Regions from separate parts of the Cohnella cellulosilytica genome, predicted to be linked through region 1. Evidence: riboswitches for the same ligand, from Rfam matches in the RefSeq annotation. Region 1 holds a riboswitch; each other region holds the start of a gene.
What was found. A riboswitch is a leader RNA that binds a small molecule or an ion and turns the genes downstream of it on or off. The one in region 1 is predicted to bind cyclic di-AMP.

Region 1 (5,698 bases):
CCCGTGAGCTCCAAGAACTTAACGTCGTTAACTATCGGCAATCCCGGCAGCGGGAATTCATAATCGGTGCGCCGTACGACGGCGATTTCTTCTCCGTCCGACATAATCGCAAGCCGCTCCGGCAATATGGCGGCATGCGCGAGCAGCAGCGCGCCAACGATCCATTTCCAAGCCAAGCTGATCCCTCGATTCGATGAAATAGCGGTTCCGTGCCGTTCGGCCGCGCCGTCCCGCACTTGACCTTACGTTGCTCGAAACTCGCCCGGCTTATGCCACATAATCGCTCCCCTGTTCGCCGAAAATAACAAACAAACGACAGCGACAAGAAAGGAAGAGATCCGGATGATCCGACCGATGCGACGGCTAACGCTGCGTTGGAGCCTGACCGTTCTGCTCGCCTGCGGTCTGGCGGGCGCGGGCGAGCAGCAGGCGAACGCGAAGCGGCCGGCCGACAGGCCGGAGCGGCTCGAGATGACCGTTCGCGCCAGCGGAACGGCCGCCATGTTCAGCAGCTTGAAGATCAGCAGCCCGCGGCTCGCTTCGCGGATCGCCGCGGCGGAGCGCCGGCCGGCGGAGCGGGTCGACTGCTATACGGATCTGGAGGTCTCGGTCTGGGAGACGGACGATCGAAAAACCGTCTACCGCCTGGAACGGACGGGCCGGCTGTGGGACGAGGCCGCCTCGAAGCTCTTATGGCTGCCGCCCGATGCGTCCGAGCGCCTGCTGCGCTATGCGGAAGCGCTGCGAAGCCGGCATTACGGCAAGCTGATGGATTGGAACGAAGCCCGAAGCATCGTCGGGAGGAAAAGCTTGTTTACGATTGTCGACCTCGAGAGCGGGCTTTCCTTCCGCGTGCAGCGGCGCGCCGGAAGCGACCATGCCGACGTGCAGCCCGTCTCACGGGAAGATTCGGCGACGATGAAGCGGATTTACGGGGACAAGTGGAGCTGGGAGCGCAGAGCGATCGTCGTCGCCAAAGACGGCGCGCGAATAGCCGCCTCCATGAACGGCATGCCCCATGGCGGGGACGGCATTCCGGACAACGGCTTCAAAGGCCATTTCTGCGTGCATTTTCTCGGCAGCACGTCCCACCGCTCCGATACGCCCGACCCGGCGCATCAATTGATGGTGCATAAGGCCGGCGGCGATCTGCGCCGCTATTTCGATTCCGCTTCGCCCGCCGCACTGGCTTCCAGCTTCGTCGAGGCGCTGAATCTGAAAGACGGCGATATGCTGAGCCTGATCTGGACGGGCGCGTCCGCCGAGGAGACGGCCATGCTGAGCCGTCTGCTCGAACGACTTGATTCGATCTATTACGCCCGTGCCGGCAAGCTCGCGCAGGACGACGACGGCGACAAGCTGTCGGCCTCGGTCGACCTGCCCGTCCTCGTCCGCCTCGACGGACGGGGAACGCTGCGCGCCAAGCTGCGTTTCGAGCTCGCGCGCAGCTCCCCCCAATCGCCCTGGCGCATCGTCGGGCTGGGCTCCGATCATTCCAGCTTGATTCCGTAGAGCTTGCCGCCGCGCGAAGCGACGACCGCGTACTGATCGAATACCGCCGGGGACGCTTCGATATTCGCGCCGAGCGCGAGGCTTCCCCGGACCCGGCCGTCTCTGGCCGAGATCACCGAGACGACGCCCCCCGAATCGGCCTGAATCAAATACCCGCTGCCCGACGAATCGTAGACGTCGGTCGGAGAAGACCAGGCGTAGCGTTTCATCGGCAGCCTCCACGCTTCCTTGCCCGTCTTCTTGTCGAGCGCGACCATCAGTCCCGCGCCAAGCGAGCCGTAACGGGCAATCGTGAAGATCGCAAGATCGGATACATTCCCCTTGCCGACGACCGGCGTCGCGAGCACGCCCCCGTTCACCGGATGCGCCCCTCCGACGATGGACAGACACTCGTACTTCGCCTGCCAGACGACCCGGCCGGTCAAGCCGTCGATTTTGCGCAGGTAAGCGTAGCCTTTTTTCCCCTGCTTATCGACCTCCGTGCCCGTGTACAAATAGGGAACTCCGTTCTCCGCCTCGACGACAATCGTCGCGTCGGTATCGTCCAGCGGCGGAAGCGCCCACGCCGGCTCGTTCGTCCGCACGTTCATGGCCAGCAGGCTGCCTCCGTTATCGGCGAAATAAGCCAGGTCTCCGAACGCGGCGACGGAGTTTTCGATGCCCTGATAACCGTTGCCGGAAATTTTGTAGCGGTATTTGCCGACGACCGGCTTGATCGAGAGCGTCTTGCGCTGCGGATCGAATGTAGTGTTCAGCTTCACGCGGTAGAACAATCCGTTCTCCCCGCCCACGGTAAGCGTATCGTCGAGCCGGTTGAACAGCGCGGAACCGTCGAACGCTCCCCACCCGCGATAGGCGAACGAGTCGATGCCGTTCACGCGCAGCAGTCTCTTCTGATCGATCAGGCTGTACAAATTAAAGCCGATCGTTCCGTTCTCGGGAATGCCCTCGCCGACGTAGAGCAGCGGATATCCCCGCGCGTCGACGGACACGCTGCCTTTAATCGGATTGCCGACCTTGATCGGGCTTCTCGTCTCTTCCCCCGTCTCCAGCTCCAGGAAATAGACGCAGCCGTCCAGCGAGGCGTAGATCACTTCCGTAAAATCCGGCTTGGCGCGAAACTTCTCCTTGACGTTCATCGCGCGCAGCACCTCCGGCGACCATCTGACGATGGCCGGCTGTCCCGTCCACCCGGCGCCTCCTCCCCATGAGCTGCTCTTCGTCTTTTTCTCCCAGACGATCTTCGGGCGATACGTCCGCAGCTCCGCGGTGCCGTAAGACGGGGCGCTTCGCTCCCCCCCGCCGCGAAAGCCCAGCACGCCCGCGATCTCTGTATACGCTTCGGGAAAAGCTTGAGAGCCCGCCGGCTTGCCGCTCCATTGCCCGGAGCGAAGGGCGCCCGCCTCCGCGCTGCTCTGCGCCGCAAGCCCGATCGCCAGCAGGAATACGACCGTTTTTCTCCCCCATGCCATCCCTATTCATTCCCCCATCCGTTGGAATGAATAGATTGTACCCGCACGCGGACGAAAAGCTTGTCAAACGCTCGTCGGGAAACCGCGGGACCTTTGTCGCATTCGGTTGCAACCGAGCGGAATACGCGAAAGGACCGACTCCGGCGCTTCCGGAGAGGTTAATCTCCGGCGGGCGCGGGTCGGTCCTTCAAGGGGTCGGGGCTGGGAATACGCGATTTTTTCGGCCGGGGCGTCCGCCGCAAAATAGACGCTTCGGCTTCGGCTTTGCCGGCCGCTCGGGAACGTCAGCTCGGCACTTCCGCCCTTCTCTCCCGCTTGCGCGGAACGTCCGGCAGCTCGTTCACGGACACGACGTCCTTCGTCCGCTTCGCCGGCTTCTTCCAGTAGCGCTCGCTTCCCGGAAGATCGTCGAACCAGGCCGCGTCGTCGGGACAGTCCAGCGTCATGAACTTGCCGTAATTTCCGTCGCGGGATTGATGGTACTTGAGATAGGCTTTGCCATCCTCGATTGCCAGGATTTCGATTTTGCCGGACGTATGGCTCATCGACAGGCGGACGCGCTTGCCGAGCCCGGACGTGCGCGCTTTCGCCTGCTCGACGATCTCGTACACTCTGGCCAGCGGCAGCACGAAGTCGCCGTTGCCTGCAACCGGGCGATTCACGAAGAAATAGTAGGGCGTTACGCCCGCCCAGCTCAGACGGTCGAGCAGCTCGCCAAGCACCTCCGGATCGTCGTTGATGCCCCGCAGCACCGGCGTCTGGTTGACGACGATCGCCCCGGCGTCGTGCAGCGCCTGGAATCCCCGCACCGCTTCCGGCGTAATTTCGCGCGGATGGTTGATATGCGCCATTACGTAGATTCGCTTGTTGGCGTCGGAAAATTCGCGGATCGTCTCCAGCAGCTCTTCGTCCTCGTAAATCCGCATCGGATTAAAGACGGGGATCTTCGAGCCGAGCCGAATAATCTTCACATGGTCGATCTCGCGCAATCTATGCAAAATCGCGCGCAGTTTAGGGGTCGCCAAAATAAGGCTGTCGCCGCCGGTCAGCAGCACGTTGCTGATCTCCGGATGATTGGCGATGTACTGCAGGCCCGGCTCGATGTCCGAGGTCGCTTCCTTGACGTCGTTGCGGAACAGCCGTTTGCGGAAGCAGTAGCGGCAGTAGGCCCCGCACACCTCCGAGACGATCAGCAGCGCGGTCGACGAATATTTGTGCTGGCAGCCTTTGACGACGTAGTTCGTATCCTCGTCGGAGGCGTCCCAGCGCCCGTATTCCGCCAGCTCTCCTTCGTTGGGAATGACCAGCTTGCGGATCGGATCGTGCGGATCGTTCCAATCGATCAGATTCAAATAATACTCATTTACCCGAAACACGAACTTATCGGTAATCCGCTTCAGCTTCTCACGTTGTTCCTCGGGGATGTGAGAGATTTTTCCGATATCGGTGATATACTTTGGTTGCGCCATTCGGCCTTCCTCCTCCGCGTATATTCAGTCGAATTCGAGAACGAATCCGTTCCAAGCCCCCCGCCGGCCCCCTTCCTTCCATAGATAAAAAATAGACCCCGCGCGCGGCAGACCATCCCTGCCGGCGAACTAGGGTCCATAAAGACGCAAAAAGACCCTCAACGGGTCAAAAGAATGAGCAGTTTATCTGCGCATAGACAATCCGACCCATCCAGTGCAAACGAGGTTAGCTGACGGGCTCGGGATAGATGGTTCCCTACGTTCGCATGAACGATTCGCCCCAATTGAATGGTTCCCCCGCTTTCCGGAAGTTTCCGGAAACTAAGCATAATCTAACTATAAATGAATTCCTCCCGCCCTGTCAACCGTCGGAAAAGCCCGGTTCGGACCGATTTGTCCGACGGGATTCGCGTCGGTTACAATGGAAGAAAGAAGGGGGAACACTCATGCAGAGCGCTCGCAAACTATCGGACGGTCTCAAAGGGCTGATCGACCGCAAATTCGTCCTGTTCCTGGTCGTCATTTTGCTGATCGGGCTCAACATTCTCGTATTGGACAAAATCTCGTACGTCTTCCATCCGTTTATCGTCGTCCTCGAAACCGTCTTTCTCCCGTTCATGCTGACCGGAGTCGTCTATTATCTGCTTAACCCGATCGTCGATTACTTGGAGCGGCTCAAGATCAAGCGCGTCTACTCCATCGTCGGCCTCTATCTGGTCATTCTCACGGTGCTTACGCTGATCGTTATGAAAGTCGTGCCGCTGCTCAGCCAGCAAATCTCCAGCCTGATCGTGCAATTCCCGACCTACAGTCAGGACGCGCAGCTGAAATTCGAAGAGCTGATCGGCAACGAATATTTCAACCAATTGCAGAACATGCTTGGCATCGACACGGCGAAGGTCGTCGACGACTTCTCGGAGCGGGCTTCGGCGATTCTGAGCAACGCCTGGTCGGGAATCGGCAGCCTGGTCGGCAAAATAACGGAGACGGTGCTCGCGATCATTACGGTGCCGTTCATTCTGTTCTATCTGCTCAAGGACCGGAAAAAGCTGGCCCCGTTCGTGCTCGGCTTCGTGCCATCGCGGCTGAGAAACCGTTCCTTCGGAGTCATGCTCGAGATGAACCACCAGGTCAGCTCGTACATTCGCGGGCAAATTATCGTGAGCGCCTGCATCGGTGTGCTTCTCTATATCGGCTACCTGATCATCGGACTGGACTACTCTCTCGTGCTCGCGGTCATCGCCG
Region 2 (5,698 bases), on a different contig from region 1:
AGCTCCGTCAGCGCAACGGGCTCGTAGTCGTGCTCCCGCAGCCAGTCGATGATTTTCGGCAGCGCTTCGACCGTTCCGGACAGGCTTTGGCCGACCCCGCCTCCGGCATGCATCAGCACGACCGAGCCCGGCTTTATCGCGCGGGTCACGTTGCGAAATACCTGCTCGGCGCTAAGCTGGCGCCAGTCCGAGGAATCGACGTCCCAATTGACGACCGTGTAGCCTCGTCTTTTCGCCCATTCCAGCTGCCTGGGCACGATTTCCCCGTACGGCGGACGAACGAGCCTCGGCCTTAAGCCGACCGCGCTCGTGATCGCCGCTTCCGCCCGCAAAATTTGGTCCTGCACCCGCGCCAGCGTCATTTTCGAAAAATCGGGATGACTGTAAGAATGGTTGCCGATATCGTGGCCTTCCCGATGGATTCGTTTGACCAGGTCGGGATGTTTGCGCGCGCGGGTGCCGACGACGAAAAAGCTGGCGCGAACGCCCTTCCTCTTCAAAATGTCCAGCACCCGGGGCGTGTAGCGCGGATCGGGCACGTCGTCGAACGTCAAGGCGATTTTGCGGGACTCCCGCGAAGCGGACAGCACGAAGACGCCTTCGTACTTGCGCTCCCATTCGGTCCAACGGCTGCCGGACGGCTTCGCCGCATCGGCGTTCGTCGGCGAGGGCGCAAGCCCCAAAGCCAAAAAAGCGACGACGCTCGCCAGCGCCGTCACCGCTATTCCAAGGCGCACCCTCTTCATCGCCCATTCCTCCCACCCGCTCGTCATCTAACGTTAGCCTGAACGAACCGGATGGATTTCATTCACCGGACTGAAACGATTCCTGACACTGCTCGATTTGATCGTTCGTGCCGATCAGCACCATCACGTCCTCCTGCGCCAAAACGTCTTGGGCCGCCGGAGCGATGATCATCCCTTGCGGCTTGTTGATCGCCACGATGCTGCAGCCGAATTTGCCGCGCAAATCGACGTCTCCAAGAGATTTGCCCGACCAGCACCGCGGAACCGCAAGCTCCGCGATCGTATACTTCCGGGACAGCTCGATGTAATCGAGCAGGTTGGGCGAGACGAGCTGATGCGCGACCCGTATGCCCATATCCCGCTCGGGATAGATGATCCGGTCGACGCCCATCCTCTCCAGCACTCGTCCGTGCAGGTCGGACACCGCCTTCGCCACGACCTTCTTGACGCCGAGCTCCTTAAGCAGAATCGTGGCCAGAATGCTGGCCTGGATATCGTCGCCGATCGCCACGACGCCGCAGTCGAAATTCCGCGCTCCCACGGAGCGCAAAACCTCTTCCTCCGTCGCGTCCGCCACGATCGTATGCGTCAGCACGCCGGAAAGCTCCTGCACCTTCTCCTCGTCCCGATCCACGCCGAGCACTTCATAGCCCAGTCTGATCAATTCCCGGCCCAGGTTGGAGCCGAATCTGCCAAGGCCGATAATGACGAATTGATTTAATTTCATGGTTCTCCGCCCTTATCCGATAATAATTTTGCCTTCGGCATGCCGATAAAGCACCCGGCCCGGTTTGGGTCCCAAAGCGTACGTCAGCGTAAGCGGACCCAGCCGGCCCATGAACATCAAGAAAATGATCGTCAGCTTCCCGGCTACCGTTAAACTCCCCGTAAGCCCCATCGACAATCCGACGGTGCCGAAGGCCGAAGTGGCCTCGAACAAAATTTTCAGGAAGCTCGCGTCCTCGGTCGTCGCCAGAATCATCGTTCCCAGCAACACGATGCCGATACAGAACAGCGTGACGGTTACGGCTTTATAAACGCGCTCCTGGGCGAGACGGAAGCGGAACAGCACGACGTCCTCCTTGCCGCGGATCATCGCGAGCACGGCCCCGACGAGCACGGCAAACGTCGTCGTCTTGATGCCGCCCCCGGTGGAGCCCGGCGAAGCGCCGATAAACATCAGAATAATCATGAAAAACTGGGTCGCCTGGCGATAATCCGCGATATCGCCGGTCGTCACCCCCGCGGAGCGGGTCGTCACCGAATGGAACAGCGCGCTCAAAGCTTTGTGACCGAAGCTTTCGTCCCCGATCGAGCGGGTATTCGTAAATTCGAAGATGAGAATGATAACGGCTCCGACCGCAATCAGAACGGCGGACACGCTCAGAACGACTTTCGTGTGCAGGGAGAACTTCTTCTTCCTGCGAATTTCGAACAGGTCGGCCAGTACGATAAACCCGAAACCTCCGAGTACGATAAGCCCCATCGAGACGGCGTTGATGTACAGGTCGGAAGCGTATTGGGAAAAGCTGCCGGAATTGCCGGACAAGTCGAAGCCCGCGTTGTTAAACACGGAAATCGCATGAAAGACGCCGTGGTAAACGGCCTGTCCGAACGGCATATCGAAGGCGAAGCGCACGGTATAGAGGACGGTCCCGACCAGCTCGATCATCAGCGCGTAAAAAATCACTTTGCGCACGAGCCGGACAAGCCCTTCGATGCTGCCCTGATTTAACGACTCCTGCAAAATCAGCCTTTCCCTGAGCGAAATCCTTCTGCGCAAAATCAACGCGAACAGCGTCGCCATCGTCATGAAGCCGATCCCGCCGATCTGCACGAGCATCAGAATGACCCAATGGCCGAACGTGGAGAAATGAGAGCCCGTGTCGAACACGACCAGGCCGGTGACGCAAGCCGCGGAGGTCGCGGTGAACAAGGCGTCGACGAACGAGATCGGTTCCCGGCTTGCGGAAGCAACCGGCAGCTTGAGCAGGAACGCCCCCGCCAATATGATGATCGAAAACCCCAATAACAGCATTCTTGGCGGGGAAGCATACAACCAGCGCACCGCTTTTTTAAACAAAATATCCACCTCTGCAGTTGGCTTACTCTTTTCAGGCAAAATAAAAAAGCACTGGAACCCAGCGCTTTCGACGCACGCGATTCCTGTTCGTATAAAGCCTACGAGGTTAGCTGTCGGGTTCGGGCTCGAACAGGCTGCCCTATCCTTCGCGACTTGCGCGGAATGGAATTCACCCCTGGATCTTCGAATACAATAGGTCTTGTACACGCAATCCTTTGGTTCCCCCGTTTTCCGGATGCGGAAATTCGGCCGTTTCGTTCGATGAAATGAATGGAATTGACGTACCATCCGAATTATAGTCCGAACGAATAGGAGGAACAACACCAGAATGGGGGCAATCCGGCTCGTTTGAGCGATTTAAGCAGCGGTTATCCGCACGGAACGGCCTCGGACAGTCTTTATCGTTCCATTTGCTTTCATTTTCGTTGAAAATGCGAGATACTTAATGAAAATCCCGGCAACGCCGCGAACAAAGCCGTTGTATCCGTTATCTTGTATTGATTTGCATGCGAGGAGAGAAGCCGAATGATCGACAATCGACCGCTGCCGCTGGACAGACGCTGGGTGTGGGCGTCCTCCGTCGGACTGGTCTTGTTTTTATTGATTCAAGTGTTTCCCGTTACCGGGCAATTGTTTTCCATGAACTCCGCTCCCGTGCTCACGAGGGGCGAAGCGGAGCAGCGGGCGATCGAATGGGCGGCGGATAAATTCAACGTCGCGGCCTCCGACGTAAGCAAGACGACGGTCACGCACATGACCGACGGCAAAACGAACGGCTATTTCTCGAAACACGCGCTGGCGGACGCTTACGACAAGCAATGGGCGGCGGCGACTCCGACGGACGTCTACGTCGTCGAGCTGTACGTAAACGGAGTGCCCGGGGCGCTGGCCGTCTCGCTCCATATGGAGTCGGGCGAGCTCGTCGCCTGGCGTCATCTTGGCGCGGCAGCCGGCGCTTCGGCCGGCGAAGCGGCGGAACAGCCGACGGCGGAGCAGGCGGCCAACGCGCTGCAGTACGCGTCGGCATTCGGGATCCGTCCGGACGATTGGGAATGGACCGGCGGGACGTCCGCCGGCGGCGGCTTCGCGTACGCCTCCCGGCAGCCGGCGATCGGAGAAGCCAAGCTTGTGCTGGAAGTCGCAGCCCCGGCGGATTTCCGGCTGACGGATTCCGCTTACCCGAGCTGGCAGGGCGGAGCGGTCTCCTATCGCGTCGACTTGCCCGCGCCGTTCCTCGCGTACATGGAGCGGCAGGAGCGGTGGGCGACGGAATTGTCGGTTTTCGGCTTCATTTTGCCCCAAGTGCTGCTATTCATCCTGGCTATCATTTATACGGGAACGCATGGCGGACATACTTCGTATCGCAGGGGCATCTTTCTGGCGCTCGTCTTTTTCGCGCTGTACGCGGGCCTGACGTTTAATATGATTCCGGGCTTGCGGGCGGGAACGTGGGAATCGGGCATCAGCCCGGGAGACAATCTTAATCTTGCGGTCAGCCTCGTGACATACGCGGCCATGGCGCTGCTCACTTATTTCTCGGCGGTCGGCGGCGACGGCCTGTGGAAGTCGATGGGTCGTTCGCTGTGGCCGAGATGGCGGGAATCGGGCTACGGGGAAGCGGTGCTCAAGAGCATGAAGGAGGGCTACTTCCTGGCCTTTATTTTGCTGGGCGCGCAATCCGTCATCCTGCTTCTGCTGGAGAAAAGCCTGGGCGCGTTCGCCTCGAGCGACGCGACGCAATCGATGTACAACATGAGCATCCCGCTGCTGCTGCCGCTGCTGGCCTGGTGCGCCGGCATATCGGAGGAGCTGCAAAGCCGGCTGTTCGGCATCGGCGTGTTCCGCAAATGGTTCGTCGGCCTCGCCCGCAAGCTGAAGGGCGGAGAGCCTTCCAAAAGAACGGCTGTCGTTCTGACGACGCTGGCGATCGTGCCGCCCGGTCTGTTCTGGGCGCTCGGCCATGTCGGCTATGCGGTTTATCCGGTGTATACGCGCGTCATCGAGCTCGTGCTGCTGTCCTTCCTCTTCGGATGGTTTATGCTCCGCTTCGGCCTGATGACGGTGATCTTCGCGCATGTCGCGCTGGACGCCATTCTGATGGGCATGCAGATGATGTTCGACGGCTTGCCCGGCGACTTCGCCGGCGGCGTCTTCAGCCTCCTCACCCCCGCTCTTGTCGGCATCGTGATAGGGCGGCTTCACAAGGCGCTTCGACCGCAAGTCTGAAACCCGGAGCCGTCTGCCGAGCAAACAGGAGCGCACTGAACGATGATCGATGGATGGGCGTGAGTCGCATCTATCTCCTACATTTCAGGACCGTATGAGACAGTCTCCAGGAGATAGATGCTTCTTCTTTTCTCATCTATCATCTTGTGCGCCCCGGCTTGGCAGACGGCTCCTTTTGCGTTCCGACAGCCGCGCGATCAGCGCCCCGGACAGCCAAAACACAAGCTTGGCGGCAAGCAGCCCGGCCAATACGTCCGCGATCACGTGCTGCTTGATCATCACCGTCGAAACGATAATGCCGGCGGCAACGGCGAAAATCGGGATTTTCGCCGCCCTGCTCAAAACCCGGGAGCCGTAGACCATCAGAGCACTCGTCAGTACGTGCACGCTTGGAAAACAATTGTACGGCTGATCGTTCGTGTAGATAAAAGAGACAAGGCCGTGGAAAAATCCGTCCGGCCCGATCTCGGGACGGGGAACCGTCGTCTGAAACAGCAGAAAAACGAGGTTGGACAGCAGCAGGCCGAGACAGAACGCCAGCAGCAAGCGGAAGTATTCCTTCCTGTCCTTGCGAAGAACAAGGGCGAACACGACGAACAGAAAAGGATACCAGAGCGAGTAAGGAAGCGCGAAGGCCGGCACG
Region 3 (5,698 bases), on a different contig from region 1:
GCCGACGATAAGCACCGCGCCGAGCAATACCGCCGCGAACAGTCCGGTATCCGTGCGGAACGTGCCGCTCGTCTCCGGCACCGGCTTCTTCGCCCCCAGCGAACCGGCAACCGCCAGCAGCGTCACGATCGGGAAATAACGGCCGACGTACATGACAAGTCCCGTGGAAATGTTCCAAAACGGCGTATTATCGTCCAGTCCTTCGAATCCCGAGCCGTTGTTGCTGGCGGACGACGTATATTCGTACAGCGCCTGGGTCAATCCGTGAAAGCCCGGATTGGACAGCGTGCCGGGATAAGCGATTAGGGCGACGGCCGTCGGGACCAGTATAAGAAACGGCGGAACGAGCAGCGTCAGCGCGATCAGCTTCATCTCCTTGCCCTCCAGCTTCTTGCCGAGAAACTCGGGCGTTCGCCCGACCATCAATCCCGACAGGAAAACGCCGATCATCGCGTACATCAGCACGTTCATGAAGCCCGCTCCGACACCGCCGAATACCGTATTGAGCATCATATTGGCGATCGTCGCCAGCCCGCCGATCGGCGTCAGCGAATCGTGCATCGCGTTGACGGCGCCCGTCTCCGATGCGGTCGTGACGACGGAATACAGCGCGGACTGCGCGATGCCGAAGCGCGTTTCCTTGCCCTCCATGCTGCCCTGCCCCTGCTGAAGACCGAGTGCGTTCAGCGCCGGATTGCCCGCGTGCTCGGCGGCGAGCGAGATGCCCAGCATCGCGATGAACAGTATCGCCATCGAGGCGAATAATACGCGGCCCTGCTTAGCATTGCCGACCATCCGGCCGTAAGCGAACGGCAGCGACGTGGGGAGCAGCAGCATCAGGACGATCTGCAGCAGATTGCTGATCGCGCCCGGGTTTTCGAACGGATGCGCGGAATTGACGCCCATGAAGCCTCCGCCGTTATTGCCCAGCTCCTTGATCGACAAGAAGGAGGCCATCGGACCGCGGGCGATCGCCTGCTCTCCTCCCTGCAGCGTCTGCGCGGCCGCGGCCGGCTCCAACGTCTGCGGCACCCCCAACGCGACGAAGATCACGGCCGCCGCGATAGAGATCGGGAGCAGAACCCTCGTAACGGAACGGATCAAGTCGACATGGAAGCTGCCGATCGGCCTGCCGGACAACGCCCGCATAAAAGCCATGACGACGGCAAGTCCGGTCCCCGACGCGGTAAACATCATAAATACGATTCCGATCATCTGCGACAAATACGACAGACCGCTCTCGCCGCCGTAATGCTGCAGATTCGTGTTGGTCATAAAGCTGACCGCCGTATGGAAGGCCAGCGTCGGCTCCATGCTGCCGATGCCGCCCGGATTCAATGGCAAGCCGCTCTGCGTGCGGAAAACAACGTAAACCAGCAAGATCATCGCACCGTTGACGATTAGCGCGGAAGCGGCGTATTTTTTCCAGGTCTGTGACTCCTGCCTGACGCCCCCGACGCGGTAAAGCAGCTTCTCCGCCGGACCGAACCATCTGTCCAGCCCGGTCGGCTCCGCGCCGAACGCCTTGACCAGATACAGGCCGGCCGGGCGGGCCAGCAATCCCGCGAGCAGCAGCGTCGTGACAATGGATACCCATTCGCTCATCGTAAATAGCTCCTTTTTATTAGCTCCGTCATTTTTTCGCGCTTTCTTCCCCGACGACGCGCCCCGCCCACGAGAGAAGTCCAAGCATTGCTATCGTTAACGCCGCCGTCAGCGCCGCCATTCCGATGTCCATTTATACCGTTCCCCCCGTTATCCGATATGGTTTTCATGCGGGATCAAAAAAGAAACGTCGCTGCCGTTCGTATGAATCACGTAATCGGCGCCGATCTCCCTGTAAATCGCTCGGAAGTTGCTCCCCTGCGTAATGACGTAAATCGGTCTTCCCGTCCATGAACGGAACAGCCGGATGAGCCGGCAGCATGCAGGAAGGCCGTCCTCGAACAAATAAACCCTGCCGATCGGCAGCTCCGGTATGCGCGAGCGCGGGAGCGCCGCGTCGACCGCCTCGCTCAAACAAGGCACTCCCGATCTCGCCAGTCTCGCCCTCTGCCCTTCGTTGACGGCTGCGGCCGCAAAGGGCAAGCGTTCCCGAATCAACGACTCGATAAATTGTTCCCCGGCGTCATTTCCCGGGTATACTACAATCCAATCCTCGCGGGATGTCATACCCTCTCCTCCACCTTGTTCGCGGGCAACAAAAAAAGAGCTGCGAAAAAGAGGTCCCTTTCGTCAGCTCCTCAGCACGGAAAAACAAACCGTGTCCGGCCGTGACAATCGTTGCCTCTCTTCAGACGCTTACGAGGTTAGCTGACGGATTCGGGCGTAAGAGTCGCCCTACGCCGGAACATCCGGCGATTCACCCCATGAGGCCTGCGTTCCGGCCTCCGTTGGTTCCCCCGCTCCCAAAACTGCATAGGATTCAGCGAACGTACTAAAAATGAAACTTGGCTTGCAGCTGCGGATTTCGGACGGTGAGAGTCGTCCCGCCTCCTCCTGCTGCTCATCGACGGCAGGGGGCCGATCGTGACGCCCGCCTGCTCTCACACAAGCGGTCGTCACGCCGTCCGTTCCTCCGTTCGCTCTGAATCATACTCTCGCCGCGATGCGCTGTAAATCGTTTTTATGCGATTTTTACACCTGCAAACGGTTTATTTGATCTCTTTTTTACAGTAACCTAGAGGAGAACGGAGGGGGAGAAAATGTGCGGTCCGCAATCGTTATGGACGTCCGTCCGGATCTATGTCTTCATCGCCGCGTTGATTGCGGCGATGACTTATTTCCTGCATCGGTTCGGGCTCGTCTTCGATCTGGACAATATCGTGCTGCTGTATTTGCTGCCGGTGCTGCTCAGTTCGGTGCGCTGGGGACTGAGGCCCGCTTATTATGCGGCGGTGTTGGGCGTATTGTCGTTCGATCTTTTTTTTATCCCGCCCGTCCTCAGCTTCTCCGTGGCCGACTTGCGATACTTGATCTCTTTCGGCGTCTTCCTGCTCGTGGCCGGATTGACGGCCGGTCTGGCCGTCAAGCTGAAGCAGCAGGTCCATCTTGCCGAGCAGCGGGAGGCTCACACCGCGATACTCTATGCGCTCAGCAAGCAATTGGGCGCCGTGTCGACGATCGACGACTTGTCCGCCACGATTGCCAGACAGATTTCCGCAAGCATGGGCATCGAAGCTTCGATTCGCCTGGACGACGAGGCGGCGGCCTCGGACGGTCCCCTGAGTTATGACGTTCTCCTGCGGAGCGAAGACCGCGGCTACGGGCTCATCCAATTTAGACGGCGCAGCGACGAGGATGGGGAATTTACGATAGAGCGGCGCCGATTGATGGACGCCGTAGGCGGGCTTGCCGCCGGCGCCGTCGCCCGTATAAAGCTGGCCGAAGAAGCGAAAATCGCCCATCTGACCGCGGAATCGGAGCGGCTCCGCGCCGCCGTGCTGGATTCCGTGTCCCATGAGCTGAGAACTCCTTTGGCGGCCATTATCGGCGCGGCCACCGGTCTGATCGAGAGCGAGCAGCTGCTCAGCTCCGCGGATCGGACGGAGCTGCTGTATACGATTCGCGACGGAGCGCTGCGCATGAACAGACTGGTCGTCAACCTGCTGCACATGGTCCGGCTGGAAAGCGGAATGCTGCGGCTGAACAAAACTTGGTGCGACATCGAGGATCTGCTGGGGATTGCGCTGTCGCGCGTAAAGGAATTCCAGCAGCGCCGCAGCCTCCGCGTTCATATCTCCGAGCCGGCGCCCCTTATCGTCGGCGACGAGATTCTGCTGGAGCAGATGCTGGCGAATATCGTGAGCAATGCGTTCAAATATTCGCCGGACGGCAGCGACGTCGCGCTGTCGGTCAAGACGGAGAACGATTGGCTGGAAATTGCCGTCGCCGATAACGGAATCCGCCTGACGGACGAGGAGTACGATCGAATATTCGAGAAGTTTTATCGCGCCGGATCGACCCGCCACATTCCGGGCACAGGCTTGGGACTGGCGATCTGCAAAGGAATAGCGGAGCTTCACGGGGGAACGATTACGGCCGGGGCCAACGCTTCGGCAGGAACGACGATTACCGTCAGACTGCCCCTGAACGGCAGCCCCAAGCAAAAACGCCTGCGGCGTCCTTAGGACGGCAAACGCGTTTTTGTCGGAGACGATACAGACAAAGATAAGGGTGAAACTTACAAATTCTGTATCGTCGACGAAAGCGGTCATCGACCCGGATCGCAAGAAGGAGAGGAACATGGCAATGACGCATCCAGCTGACGGGGCGCGCATTCTGATCATCGACGACGAGCCGCAAATTCGCAAGCTGTTGAAGGTGACTCTGCAAGCCCATCGCTATGCCATATACGAAGCGGCCGACGGCGAAGAAGGCTTGCGGCAGGCAGCCGCCTGCCTGCCCGACCTGATCGTGCTCGATCTGGGCTTGCCGGATATGTCCGGCATCGAGGCGCTTCGCCGCATACGCGAATGGTCCAAGACGCCGGTCATCGTGCTGACGGTAAAGGACTGGGAGGAAAATAAAATCGAAGCGCTGGACAGCGGGGCCGACGATTACGTGACCAAGCCTTTCGGAATGGGCGAGCTGCTCGCCCGAATCCGGGTCGCGCTGCGTCACGTCGCCAAGTCCGGGAACAAGCCCGTGCTGAAGCACGGCGGATTGACGATCGATCTGGCTCAGCGCATCGTCGAGCTGAACGGGGAGAGAATCAAGCTGACGCCGACGGAATACGAGCTGCTCAAAACGCTCGCCTCGAACGCGGGAAAAGTGGTAACGCAGAGGCAGCTGCTGCAGCAGGTCTGGGGCAAACAGCACGACGAATCCGACAGCCACTATTTGCGCGTCTATATCGGACATCTGCGCAAGAAGCTGGAGGAGGATTCCACGCGTCCCAAATATATCGTGACGGAACCCGGCATCGGTTATCGCTTTCTCGGCCGCGAGGAATAACGGCTCCTGCCGGAATGGATGCTGCGTCTCTCGCCGCTCCATTTCGTGCCGCGGCTGCCCGCCGCTAATGATAGGTCTTGAGAAGGGACAGCTTCCCGAGCAGGCCGAAGCGGGACAGGACGAGCGCCGCCGCAGCCGCCCCGATCCAGAAGGCGCCGATAAAGAAATAGTCCCGTCCCGCCATGGCAGAGCGCCGGAGATAGGTGCGATTGCGATATGCCCCGAAGGCGCGCGAATCCATGGAATAGGCCATTCGCTCGGCGTGACGCAAGGAGACGGACAGAAGCGGCAGCGCGTATCTTTGCGTTCGCTCCAGGATTTTGCGGGAACCTTTGCCCGTATAACCGCGAACCTGGTGCGCCATTCGGACAAGCTGGAACTGGCTTTTCAGCAGGGGAACGAACCGAAGCACGGCCAATGTGCCGAATCCGAACCGGTAGCTGACTTTCCATTGCTGAATCAGCGCGCGAATAAAATCGGTCGTATCGGTCGTTAAAGTGAATAACAGCGACAGAACGAGCATGGCAAGCAGCCGCAAGCCGGTAGCCAGCCCGAACAGGAAACCCGCCTCGTACACCTTCGCGAATCCCAGATCCAGCCACAGCTCCGAGCCTTCGTTGACCCGGCCGCTCACCAGAAACGGATAAACGAGAACGAATCCGAGCACGACAAGCAGCATTGGCGCGCATACCCGAAAATAACGCAACGCCGGCATATTCCCCAGCGTCAGCGTAACCCCGAT
Region 4 (5,698 bases), on a different contig from region 1:
AGCCGTCCAGAGAAGCTTCGCCGCCCGCGAGAAGCCCGGAACGCTGTATCTGGTGGCGACGCCGATCGGCAACCTGGAGGATATGACCTTCCGCGCGATTCGCACGTTAAAGGAGGTTCAGCTTATCGCGGCCGAGGACACCCGGCAGACGCGAAAGCTGCTGACGCATTTCGACATTCAGAATCGGCTCGTAAGCTATCACGAGCACAATCGGGAGGCCAGCGGGCCGGAGCTGATCCGCCTGCTGCTGGAGGGGCAGCATGTCGCGCTCGTCAGCGACGCCGGAATTCCCGCCATCTCGGACCCGGGGGCGGAGCTTGTGCGGGACGCCGCGGAGGCCGGCATTCCCGTCGTGCCGATTCCCGGGGCGAACGCGGCGCTGTCCGCCCTGATCGTCTCGGGCCTGCCGACGGACCGTTTTCTGTTCGCGGGTTTTCCTCCCCGCGAGCGCAAAGGGATTCATAAGCTGCTGGACGGATTGGAAGGCGAGAGCGGAACGCTCATTCTGTACGAATCTCCGCATCGGCTCAAGAAAACCGTGGCGGCTATCGGCGAGAGGTGGGGCGGCCGAAGAATGGTTGTCGTGCGCGAGCTGACCAAAAAGCACGAAGAGGTTGTAAGGGGAACGGTCGAGACGTGTTTGGCGCATCTCGAGACGAATTCGCCGCTCGGAGAATGCTGCATATTAATAGAAGGAACTCGTTCGGAGAGCGGGGGCCGGAGAGGGACGGAAGCGGAGAAAGCAGAGGCCTGGTGGGCGCCTCTGGCATTGGGACAGCACGTCGCGCATTACGAGGCGGCCGGACAAGCCCGCAAAGAGGCGATGAAATCGGCGGCGGCCGACCGGGGAGTATCGAAGCGGGACGTCTATCGGGCGCTGCTCGAGGAGAACGGCGGAGAATAAGAAAAAAAGCCCTCCCGAGATCGACATCGGGAGGGGGCAAGGAGTATAAAAAGGTTGGAATTAACAATGATTTAGAATGCCAATATTTATTATAAACTATTTTCCCTAATTTGTCACAGGGGAAGGTAAATCCTTCAAACATTCTCTGCAAACAATTTTTCCTTTGAAGTAGGTGACGTTCTCCGCGTTACCGCAGAAGATGCACGCCGGCTCATATTTCTTAAGCATGATGCGCTCGCCGTCCACATAAATCTCCAAGGCGTCTTTCTCTCCGATGCCCAGCGTCCGGCGCAGCTCGATCGGAATAACCACCCGTCCCAGCTCATCGACTTTACGTACGATACCCGTAGATTTCATCATTTGGTAATACCCCTCTCATAAGATTAAAATTAAGTACAAACGAACGCGTATATCTATGTTTATACGTTATCGCCAGCATTCGACAAAGTTCTCTGTTTTCCGTACTCTATCGTACCAACCTTTCCCAAAAAAGTCAACCTATAAGCTCTGAGGAATTCCTGAAAAAAATGAGAAAAAGTCTGTGAATCCTCTCAGCTACCACGAATTTCAGGTTATTACGGCAGTGGGCAAGCAGAAAATCGAAGGAAAACATTATTCGACAAATTTCGACTTAATTCGATGTTTTCCCAGTGCTCTTGTCGAAAAACGACAAATATGAGGTGATGGCCATGTTGACGAAATTGAGTGAGGAGAAAGTATTCAAAGACCCTGTGCATCATTCCATCTACGTGCAGGACCCGACGATTTGGAAGCTCATCAATACGCCGGAGTTTCAGAGGCTCCGGAGAATCCGCCAACTCGGCACCTCCTATCTGACGTTTCATGGGGCGGAGCACAGCCGGTTTTCCCATTCGCTGGGCGTATATGAAATTACAAGAAAAATCATCTCCCAGTTTGAGCGTAATGGATATGGCGACTGGCCGCAAGGGGAAAAATTGCTCAGTCTTTGCGCTTCTTTGTTGCATGATGTCGGACACGGTCCGTTTTCCCACTCTTTGGAGCAAATATTCGGTACGGACCACGAAGATTGGACCTGTAAAGTCGTCTTGGGCGCAACGGAAATCAACCGCGTGCTGCGCGAGGCCGACAGCCGGCTGCCGGAGCAGGTCGCCGCGGTCATTCGCAAAAAGTACGAGAAGCCGATTGTCGTCAGCCTCGTGTCGAGCCAGCTGGACGCGGACCGGATGGACTACCTGCTGCGCGACGCCTACTTCACGGGAGTCAACTACGGTACGTTCGATCTCGACCGGATCCTGCGCGTGCTGCGCCCGTTCCAAGGGAAAATCGTCGTGAAGGACAGCGGAATGCATGCCGTCGAGGACTACCTGATGTCCAGGTATCAGATGTACTGGCAGGTCTACTTCCATCCCGTCACCCGAAGCTCGGAAATTTTGCTGCGGCAAATTTTCCGCAGGGCCAGCGAGCTTCTGAGCTCGGGTTACGCGTTCTCCTTCATGCTGGAACCGATTCGGGCGCTGCTGACCGGCTCCGTGACGTTGGAACAATATATGAAGCTTGACGAAGCGATGGCGCAGACGGCGTTCGGCCAATGGGCGGAGGAGAAGGACGAGCTGTTGTCGGACCTGTGCCGGCGCTTCCTGGACCGGCGGCTGTACAAATACGCGCCGCTGACCGAGGAGGACGGGGAATGGCTCCGGGACGTGCGTCATCAGTGGCAAAGCATCGGTCTCGATCCGTCCTACCATATGGAAGTCGATACGCCCGAGGATTCCCCGTACGACGTCTACAAGCCGGGTGCCCATCCGGGCGGCAAGGAGAAGCCGCCGATCCTGCTGCTGGACAAGCGCGAGGAATTGACGGAAATCTCGGTCCAATCCGACATTATTCGTTCCATCGCCGGCCTGCACCGCGGCAAATACTACATTTATTACCCAGAGGAACGGATCTTGCCCCACGCCCGTTTTCTCAGCGCCGAGACGCGCTCCAGGTTGTCTATATAATAGTAGAAAAGAGGATATGAATCGACATGCTTATCGACACGCACGCCCATCTCGACTCCGGCAAATTCGACAACGATCGCGAACAAATGATCCAGCGCGCGCTGGAAGCCGGTGTAGACACCATCGTCAATATCGGATTTAACCGCGAGACGATCCCGTCGACGCTGGAGCTGGCGGAGAAATACCCGTTTATCTACGCCGCCGTTGGCTGGCATCCGACCGATGCCGCCGACATGAGGCTGGAAGAGGACCTGCTCTGGATCGAACGGCTGTGCACCACGCATCCGAAGGTCGTGGCCATCGGAGAAATCGGGCTGGATTATTATTGGGACACTTCGCCGAAGGAAGTTCAGCATACGGTGTTCCGCGAACAGATTCGCCTGGCCCGGCGGATCGGCAAGCCGATCGTCATTCACAATCGCGACGCGCACGAAGACGTCCTGAAGCTGCTGAAGGAGGAGCAGGCCGCCGAGGTCGGAGGCATTATGCACTGCTTCTCGGGCAGCTGGGAGACGGCCAAGCAATGCCTGGATATGAATTTCCATATTTCCTTCGGCGGACCGGTCACGTTCAAAAATGCGCGCGTTCCCAAAGAGGTGCTGGAAAGGGTTCCCATGGACCGATTGCTGATCGAAACCGATGCTCCGTATTTGACTCCGCACCCCCATCGAGGGAAGCGAAATGAGTCCGCTTACGTACGCCTGGTCGCCGAGGCGGCGGCCGAAATTAAAGGCATTTCTTTGGAGGAGCTTGCAGAAATTACAAGCGGAAACGCCCGGCGCTGTTTTGGGATAACGAGATAAACGGAAGAATAGGGAGTAAAACGGACTGGTTCCAAGGAAAAACTGGCATTTGCTGCGGGAATTGCCGAGGTTCCATTTGATTTTCCGTAAAAACGGGCAAATTCGTCGGATGAGCCGTCTTTACACCGTGATCGCCGAGAGGTTATGATCATCATCAGAAAGTTTGAATATGACATTCCTTTTCCAGTGCGCTTAATCTTCCGAACGGAAGAGTGGGGGACCCAACGCGGCGACGATTCAGACAGAGCGTCCAATGCGGTCCGAGCAATCTTGGGGTGAATACGGCAAGTGCCGAGACGACGGCTTTATCTGAGTGACGCGTCGGGCATGCAGCCGTTAGGGCAACTCTCTTTGCCCGAATCCGACAGCTAACCCCGCAAGCGTGATAGAGAGAGGTCGCCCTCGTGCCGCTACATTTCTTAGCTTATTCCAATCATGCGGAAGCCACGAACAGATCCTCTGTCTCGATGGCTTTTTGTGTTGCAGACACAACTGCTTCGGGCAACGAGCTCTCATGTGAGTATTCTGAACTGGGGAAGGCGGCGCTTGACCGATCGGCCCGAAATCGCGAAAGTTTCGGGACTGCTCGCCAAGTGTCGTTAACCATTTTGGATTAGTCGCGTCAGACAACATCATGTTTTACAGTCGACGGCGGGGCTATGAAGGAGGAACGAGATATGGGCGCAATTCCTGTTCAGGAAACCCATGATCCACGACCGACCGGCAAGCTTTTCGCACTGCGTTGGAAGCATGAGCATCTGCGCGCCGCACTATTGGCCGCGGTTCTCGTCTTTGCCATCACCATCATGTTCGTCTCGCTGCTGCAGAAGGCGGCGACCAAAAGCATCACGATTGTCGACAACGGCATTTCGAAGGTCGTGTCCACGACCACCTCGAACGTTCTCGGATTGCTCGAAGAGCAGGATATTTACATCGGGCCCAACGATCGCCTCTCCATGGCGGCCGTGGATCCTCTGCAAGAAGGAAGCCGGCTCGTCATCGATCGCGCGGTAGGCGTCATGATCCAGGCGGATGGCAAGCAGCAAGTCGCTTATTCAACCGAAGATACGGTTGGGGGAGTCATCGAATCGTTAAACCTTAAGCTGTCCGAGCACGACCGGATTGTGCCGGAAGCGGACAGCCCCTTGAGGGAAGGGATGACCGTGTCGGTCGTCCGCGTGCGCAAAGAGGTTACAGAGACCCGGCGCCCGATCGCCTTCAAGGTCGTGGAACAGAAGAACGCCGACCTCGAAGAAGGCAAGACGAAGGTCGTCACCGAAGGCCAGAAAGGCGTCGTCGTCTACAAGACCGAGAAGGTCTACGAGGACGGCCAGCTGGTCAGCGAGGAGACGGTCGGGAAGACGATCGCCAAGCCTGCCGTACAGCAGGTCGTCGCGGTCGGAACGAAGAAGAAGGCCGAAGTGGCGATCGCGTCGTTCAGCGGACCTCCGACGGCGGCCGAAGCCCAAGTCGTCAAGCTGAACGGCAAGAGCGTCAAAGTGAAACGGATGCTGAACAACGTTACGCTGACCGCGTATTCCGCGGGATTTGCTTCTACCGGCAAATCCAAGGGAGACGAGGGCTACGGCATTACCCGTTCCGGAACGACCGTCAAGGAAGGGCGCACGATCGCCGTCGATCCGAAGGTCATTCCCCTGGGCTGGTGGGTCTATATCGACGGAATCGGCTTCCGCCGGGCCGAAGATACGGGCAGCGCCGTCAAGGGGAAGAAGATCGACGTGTACTACGACAGCGAGAAGTATGCCAACAAGTTTGGGCTGAAACGCGGATACACGGTCTACGTGATCGGTCCGGTCAAGCCTTCCGCGGATTGACCGCGGCGGCCGCACGCCAATTCCATACGGCATAGCGTCGGGAAGGAGCCCTAGGGCTTCTTCCCGATTTGCGTTAGGAAGGAGCGCGGGTTCCGGACTTGCCCTCCTTCCCAATCTCGTATACGCTTGAAGGAACGCACAGGATAAAGGCGGAATGAAGTCGGATGATTCGAG

Region 2: another riboswitch for cyclic di-AMP. It lies ahead of ACFFT4_RS23275 (TrkH family potassium uptake protein); the one in region 1 lies ahead of ACFFT4_RS08465 (KamA family radical SAM protein).
Region 3: another riboswitch for cyclic di-AMP. It lies ahead of ACFFT4_RS18700 (hypothetical protein); the one in region 1 lies ahead of ACFFT4_RS08465 (KamA family radical SAM protein).
Region 4: another riboswitch for cyclic di-AMP. It lies ahead of ACFFT4_RS02655 (resuscitation-promoting factor); the one in region 1 lies ahead of ACFFT4_RS08465 (KamA family radical SAM protein).

What each region holds. Positions count from the first base shown of each region.
Region 1 is NZ_JBHMDN010000012.1:13,366-19,063, forward strand. Features, by position in the region: gene ACFFT4_RS08450 (VanW family protein) at 1-176, opposite strand, end outside; gene ACFFT4_RS08455 (hypothetical protein) at 343-1,512, shown strand; gene ACFFT4_RS08460 (outer membrane protein assembly factor BamB family protein) at 1,491-2,984, opposite strand; gene ACFFT4_RS08465 (KamA family radical SAM protein) at 3,269-4,453, opposite strand; cyclic di-AMP (ydaO/yuaA leader) riboswitch at 4,653-4,791, opposite strand; gene ACFFT4_RS08470 (AI-2E family transporter) at 4,900-5,698, shown strand, end outside.
Region 2 is NZ_JBHMDN010000034.1:4,172-9,869, reverse strand. Features, by position in the region: gene ACFFT4_RS23285 (polysaccharide deacetylase family protein) at 1-746, opposite strand, end outside; gene ACFFT4_RS23280 (potassium channel family protein) at 805-1,473, opposite strand; gene ACFFT4_RS23275 (TrkH family potassium uptake protein) at 1,486-2,784, opposite strand; cyclic di-AMP (ydaO/yuaA leader) riboswitch at 2,910-3,090, opposite strand; gene ACFFT4_RS23270 (hypothetical protein) at 3,355-5,055, shown strand; gene ACFFT4_RS23265 (phosphatase PAP2 family protein) at 5,188-5,698, opposite strand, start outside.
Region 3 is NZ_JBHMDN010000025.1:13,288-18,985, reverse strand. Features, by position in the region: gene kdpA (potassium-transporting ATPase subunit KdpA) at 1-1,605, opposite strand, end outside; gene ACFFT4_RS18700 (hypothetical protein) at 1,756-2,172, opposite strand; cyclic di-AMP (ydaO/yuaA leader) riboswitch at 2,283-2,441, opposite strand; gene ACFFT4_RS18695 (sensor histidine kinase) at 2,706-4,130, shown strand; gene ACFFT4_RS18690 (response regulator) at 4,252-4,956, shown strand; gene ACFFT4_RS18685 (energy-coupling factor transporter transmembrane component T family protein) at 5,021-5,698, opposite strand, start outside.
Region 4 is NZ_JBHMDN010000006.1:78,280-83,977, forward strand. Features, by position in the region: gene rsmI (16S rRNA (cytidine(1402)-2'-O)-methyltransferase) at 1-904, shown strand, start outside; gene ACFFT4_RS02640 (AbrB/MazE/SpoVT family DNA-binding domain-containing protein) at 1,010-1,261, opposite strand; gene ACFFT4_RS02645 (HD domain-containing protein) at 1,594-2,886, shown strand; gene ACFFT4_RS02650 (TatD family hydrolase) at 2,913-3,689, shown strand; cyclic di-AMP (ydaO/yuaA leader) riboswitch at 3,869-4,087, shown strand; gene ACFFT4_RS02655 (resuscitation-promoting factor) at 4,367-5,524, shown strand; gene rnmV (ribonuclease M5) at 5,689-5,698, shown strand, end outside.